Regions from separate parts of the Janthinobacterium longum genome, predicted to be linked through region 1. Evidence: predicted binding sites of a transcription regulator. Region 1 holds the regulator's gene; the other holds the start of a gene.
The links. Region 1 encodes FliA, which starts transcription of late flagellar genes. Its sites were predicted from a motif close to CTAAAGTTTNNNNNNNNNNNGCCGNTA; they were not measured.
Positions count from the first base shown of each region.

Region 2: a site for FliA is predicted at 1,864-1,890, ahead of ACQ4WM_RS11820 (DUF5610 domain-containing protein). Genes of this name have one in related genera too.

Region 1 is NZ_JBNYXQ010000001.1:1,408,107-1,411,344, reverse strand. Features, by position in the region: gene flhF (flagellar biosynthesis GTPase FlhF) at 1-338, shown strand, start outside; gene ACQ4WM_RS06415 (MinD/ParA family ATP-binding protein) at 331-1,203, shown strand; gene ACQ4WM_RS06410 (RNA polymerase sigma factor FliA) at 1,244-1,975, shown strand; gene ACQ4WM_RS06405 (flagellar motor protein) at 1,957-2,703, shown strand; gene motD (flagellar motor protein MotD) at 2,709-3,238, shown strand, end outside.
Region 2 is NZ_JBNYXQ010000003.1:201,908-205,145, reverse strand. Features, by position in the region: gene pyrF (orotidine-5'-phosphate decarboxylase) at 1-284, shown strand, start outside; gene sbcB (exodeoxyribonuclease I) at 379-1,824, opposite strand; gene ACQ4WM_RS11820 (DUF5610 domain-containing protein) at 1,965-2,564, shown strand; gene ACQ4WM_RS11815 (GGDEF domain-containing protein) at 2,561-3,238, opposite strand, start outside.

The DNA of each region.
Region 1 (3,238 bases):
TGAACTCGACCGCGACCCAGGAAACACTCAATGAAGTGGTGCGCGCCTACCAGGGCAGCGGCCTGGCCGGCTGCATCATGACCAAGCTCGATGAAGCGGCCTCGATCGGCAATGTGCTCGACGTGGTAATACGCCAGAAACTCAATCTGTTCTATGTGTCGAACGGCCAGCGCGTGCCGGAAGATCTGTACCTGGCCGACCGCGGCTACCTGATCGACCGCGCCTTCAAGCTCAAGCGTGATTCCGTTGCGACCCAGTTTGCGGACGATGAACTGCCGCTGCTGATGGCCCAGGCCGCCACCCGCAACAATGAAGCACGCGGGGTGCATGGTGGCTAATTTTGATTTCGACCAGGCCGAAGGCTTGCGTCGCATGCTCGCTGGCGTGCAGCCACGCGTGCTGACGTTTTTGTCGGCCACGCCGCAGGACGACAAGGGTGCGATGCTGGTCAACCTCGGCGCTTCGCTGGCACACGCCGGCAATGAGGTGCTGCTGCTCGACGCCAGCACCAGCGGCGACGGCGTCGCTTCACGGCTGGGCCTGGCGCATGGCGCCAGCCTGCTCGACGTGGCGCGCCAGCAATGCGGCCTGAACCAGGTGATCCACCAGGTGCCGCAAGGCTTCGGCGTGGCCAGCCTGGGCGCGCGCGGCCATCTGATGGACGGCCCCGGCTACGCCAGCGAGGACGAAGCACGGCGCCTGGCCAAGACCTTTGAAGTCATGGCGCGCCAGGCCGGCATCGTGCTGGTCGACGGCGACATGAGCATGGCCGGGCAGGGCGGTGCCTGCTTCCCGGTGCCGATGATGTCCAGTGCCGATATCGTGGTGCAAGTCTCTACCAGCGCCACCTCGATCAAGGCCGCCTACTGCCTGATCAAGCGCCTGAACCAGGAACTGGGCCGCCGTCCTTTCGGCATTCTCGTCACCGGCGCTTCCGAATCGGAAGCAAAGGTGGTATACGATAATATGGCACAAGCGGCAAGTCGCTACTTGGCCGTGAAACTGACGTCGATGGGCTCGGTTCCGGCCGATGAATACCTGCATCGCGCGGCGCGGCTGGGCCGCAGTGTGATCGATGCGTTTCCGCTGGCTGGGGCATCGGTGGCGTTTCGCGGACTGGCCGAACGGCTGGCCCGCTCGGCGGCGCCGGTGCTGGGCACCACCTTGTACCAGACGGGGAGTCCACACCATTTCAGCGCCTGATGATTTTGCAGCATTCTCACAAGATAATAATAACTAGCCTATGTACACGGTCAAAGGGAAATCGAACAAGGATCATTTGCTGACGGAGCATATTCCGCTGGTAAAGCGTCTGGCGCACCACATGAAGGCCAAGTTGCCGCCTTCGGTCGAGGTCGACGACCTGATCCAGGCCGGCATGATCGGCCTGCTCGATGCCATCACCCGCTATGAAGAAACGCATGGCGCGCAGTTCGAGACGTATGCCGTACTGCGTATCCGCGGCGCCATGCTCGACGAGTTGCGCAGCAGCGACTGGATGCCGCGCAGCATGCGCCAGAACATGCGCAAGGTCGAAGAGGCGATGAGCACCTTGCAGCAGCGCCTCGGCCATCCGCCGACCGAATCGGAAGTGGCCAAGCTGCTCAAGATTTCGCTGGTCGACTATCAGGAAATGCTGGGCGAGGGCGGAGGCCACCAGCTGGTCTACTATGAAGACTTCCACGATACGGACGGCAATGACAGCTTCCTCGACCGCCATTGCGTCGACGAGGACAGCGACCCGCTGCGCTCGCTGCTCGATACCGGCTTCCGGCAGTCCGTGATCGATGCCATCGACGCGCTGCCGCCACGCGAGAAAATACTGATGAGTCTGTATTACGAAGAAGAGCTCAATCTCAAGGAGATTGGCGCCGTGATGGGCGTGTCCGAATCGCGTGTCTCGCAGCTGCATACCCAGGCCGTCGCGCGCCTGCGCGCAACCTTGAGGGAGCAGGCGTGGACTGGTCCAGCGTAATCGGGCTGGCGCTGGCGCTGGCGGGCCTCTTGGTCGGCCAGGCGCTCGAGGGCGGCAAGATGGCCTCCTTGCTGCAGCCGGCCGCCTTCGCCATTGTCGTGATCGGCACCTTTGGCGCGGTGCTGCTGCAAACGCGGCTGCGTACGTTTGTCCGCGGCCTGCAAATGCTGCGCTGGGTATTTTTCCCGCCAGCCGACCCGCGCGAGCAACTGGGCCGCGACATCGGCCTGTGGAGCCTGACGGCGCGCCGCGACGGCACGCTGGCGCTGGAACGCATAATGGAAAACACGGAAGACCATTTTAACGCCAAGGGCTTGCGCATGATCGTTGACGGCATCGCGCCCGACAAGCTGCGCCAGCTGCTCGACGTGGAAATCACCGCCTATGAACTGGCCGAGCGCCAGGCCGTGAAAGTGTGGGAATCGGCGGCCGGCTATTCGCCGACCATCGGCATCCTGGGCGCCGTGCTGGGCCTGATACACGTGATGGAGAATCTGACCGACCCCGGCAAGCTCGGTGGCGGCATCGCGGTGGCGTTCGTGTCGACCATCTACGGCGTCGGCCTGGCCAACCTGCTGTTCCTGCCGGTGGCCAACAAATTGAAAGCCATCGTCTCGCGCCGCGTGGTGCAGTATGAAATCACGGCCGCCGTGTTCTACGACATCGCCACCGGCGACCATACGCGCATCATTGAAGAGCGCGTGGCCAGCCTGCTGCACGAGCACTGACCATGATGCGGCGCGCGCGCAGGAAATATGACGAAGAGCCGGACAACCAGGACCGCTGGCTGATCTCCTACGCCGACTTCATTACCCTGCTGTTCGCCTTTTTTGTCGTCATGTACGCCATTTCGCAGGTCAATGAGGGCAAGTACCGCGTGTTTTCCGACGCCATCGGCACCGCCTTCAGCCTCGACAAGGGCGCGCCGCCGATCCAGATGGAGGCGCCGCAGGCGATCGCGCTGCCGAACCCGGCCCTGAAACGCCGTACCGAAGCGATACGCCGCGAACGCGAACACATGACGCGCCTGGCGCAGGACCTGACCTCGACCCTGGCGCCACTGGTCAAAGAAGGCAAGGTACGCGTGACCCAGACCAGCCGTGGCGTCAGCGTGGAAATCAATGCCAGCGTGCTGTTCGATCCGGGCGCGGCCGGCCTGACGGCTGAATCGGACCAGGCGCTGCGTGCGGTGGCCGTGCTGCTGCGCGGCGACGCCCATGACGTGCAGGTGGAAGGCCATACCGACGTCCAGCCGATCAGCAA
Region 2 (3,238 bases), on a different contig from region 1:
GCCAGTGCGCGCTGGTGGTGGGCGCCACCTTCCCTGAAGAACTGGCGCAGGTACGCGCCATCGTCGGCGACATGCCGCTGCTGGTGCCCGGCATCGGCGCCCAGGGCGGCGATATTGCCGCTACCGTTGGCTCCGGCCAGACGGCAAACGGCATGGGCATGATGATCAGTTCTTCGCGGGCCATCATTTACGCCAGGCCGCAAGACGGAGAAGACTGGGCCGACGCGGCAAGGCGCGTGGCGATCGAGACGCGCGATGCGATCAATGCGCATCGTGCAAGCTGAAAACAAACCCAACGTCTGAACTGCCGGGGTCAGACCCTCAATGCCGCAAACTCAGAGGCTTGCGCCAGCGGGCGAGGGGGTCTGACCCCGGCCTTCAATCGCGCTGCGGGGCGACGATCTCGGCGTAGTCGTACAACTCGCCCAGAATTTCTTCCCCCCGTTCATCCACCGAATCCGACAAGGTGTCGATTTCCGTAAACAGCATCTCGATGGTGCGGGCACCCGCTTCGCCGTCGAACAGGCGCGCGGCGCGGTGCTCTTCCCAGCGCACGCTTTCCGCTTCGCTCAGGGTCTGCGGGAAATTGCGGGCGCGGTAGCGGAACAGCAATTCCTGCAAGCGCTCGTCACTGAACGAAGGGCGGGCGCTGGCCAGTTTGGCCGGCGTTTCGCGGCGCAAGGAATCGAGCACACGGCGGTCGTCATTGCTGACAAAGCCGTTGTACAGGTCTTCATCGACATCGGCGCGTCCTTCGGCAGGGCGTTTGAACACCTCGGCCCAGATCGCGTCCATATTCGGTCCGGCGGCGGCCAGGCGGCCGTTTTCCAGCGCGGCGGCCATATCGATGCCCCATTGCGCGGCCATGGCCGGCGACAGGGTTTTCAAGTTGCCTACCAGCATGGGCGACTTGTTCAGGTGCACGCTTTTCACGGGCAGGCGCGTCATGCCTTCGGGCATGGCGTCGGTGCGCGTAAATAAACGCGTGCGGATGGTGTCGGCGTCGAGGGTGAACAGCTCGCGCGGATCGTACTGGCAATCCCACACAAGGACTTCATTTTTGTTGCTTGGGTGCGTGGCCAGCGGCCAGACCACGCCGATGCAGCCCCGTTCGGCCGGGAACATGCCCGACACATGCAGGAAAGGCTGGCGCTGGGCGGCGGCCAGGTGCATGCCCATTTCGCTGGCGACCTTGTCTTTCTTGTGCAGTGCCAGGCAGAAGTCGAACAGTTTCGGCTGTTGTTGCCTGATCAGGCGGGCCAGTGCAATCGTGGCGCGCACATCGGACAGTGCATCGTGCGCCGCTTCATGCAGCAAGCCATTCGCCTTGCTCAGATGTTCCAGCTTGAAACTGGTCTGGCCATCGTCGCGCTTCGGCCATTGGATGCCTTCCGGGCGCAGCGCATGTGTCATGCGCACCACGTCAAGCAGATCCCAACGGCCGCAATGGTTTTTCCATTCGCGCGCATACGGATCGATCAGGTTGCGCCAGAACAGGAAGCGCGTCACTTCATCGTCGAAACGGATGGTGTTGTAGCCCACGCCGATGGTGCCGGGCTCCGAAAAGGCCGCTTCGATGGTGACGGCGAACTGGTGTTCGGGCACGCCCAGGGCCAGGCATTGCTGGGGCGTGATGCCGGTGATCAGGCACGATTGCGGATCGGGCAGGAAATCATTGGCGGGCTGGCAATACAGCATGATGGGCTCGCCGATTTCGTTCAGCTCGGCGTCGGTGCGGATGGCGGCGAACTGGGCCGGCCGGTCGCGGCGTGGCTGGACGCCGAAGGTTTCGTAGTCGTGCCAAAGAAAAGTCTGGTTTGTCATTGGTGGTGCTTGCATGGTGTGCGGCGAAAAAAGTCGCCACTTCAGTTTTCGGAATTCTTGCCGATATTACCAAAGAGAGGATCGGCGATACTGCGCATTCTCGCATGGAGTCAATCAATGTCCGTCCAAGGAGGCTTATCGTGTCAATTCCCATCGCCGCAAGCGGCAATTCCGCCAGTTCCGTCAGCAATACCGCCACCACCAGTGGTGTTGCCGGCAAGGACGACAAAGTCAAGCAGGCCGAAGGCAGTACCGCCCAGATGAGCGTCAACGACCGCTCGAAATTGCAGTTGAACGCCGCCATTTTGCAGGCGTCCATGAATGTGTCGATCAGCTCGCAGAACGATCCGCTGGCGCTGGTCTACAAATCGGCCATCACCAGCATCAATGAAGCATTGAAAGCCGATTTTGGCGATGATGCCGTGCAAAACGCGGCATCGCAGGACAATAGCGCCGAAGCCACGGCGAATCGCATTGTATCGCTGTCGACCGGCTTTTTCGATGCGTTCAAGAAGCAGAACCCCGGCATGGATAATGATGCCGCTTTGGCAAAATTCATGGGCACCATCAGCGGTGGCATGGAAAAAGGTTTTTCGGAAGCACGCGATATCCTGAAAGGCTTGAATGTGCTGCAAGGCGATATTGCCGGCAATATCGACAAGACCTATGAGCTGGTGCAGAAAGGCTATGCCGATTTCATCGCCGCCAACAGCAGCAAGAAAACAGACGCAGCCGCTTAAACTGCAATCCGGTTGCGGCCGGCGTCCTTGGCGCGGTATAGCGCCGCATCGGCCGTGGCGATCAGGCCGTGCTCGTCCTGGCGCAGGGCCAGGCTGGCCACGCCGAACGAGCCCGTGATATGCGGCAGGGGACAGCGCAAGTCTTCGAAGATGACGGCCTGGCGCAGGCGTTCGCACAGGCGTTCGGCCACCAGCAGGGCCAGGTGTTCATTGGTATCAGGCAAGATGACCATCAATTCCTCGCCGCCATAACGCACGGCAAAATCGGTGGGGCGCAGGGCCGCGCCCACGACCTGGGCGGCGATGCGCAGCGCCTGGTCGCCGGCCTGGTGGCCGTGCTGGTCGTTGAAACGCTTGAAATGGTCGAGGTCTATCATCAGCAGCGACAGCGGCGCGCCGCTCTCGTGTGCAGTGCTGATCATGTTCGGCAATAAATCGTTGAGCCAGGCACGGTTGTACAGGCCGGTCAGGCTGTCGACCATCGACAGCTGGCGGTAGAACTCGCCCAGTTTCTGTCGCCGGCGCAGCAAGGCGTTGGCGGCGCGGATGCGAAACGACATCAAGCGCAGCAGGTTGCGCGCCAGGCCGTTCGACTGTTCGATCAATTCCCATACCAGCACGGCGTCGATCACCAGCACGTCGCTTTCTTCCAGCGCGGAAATGGCGGTCAGGTT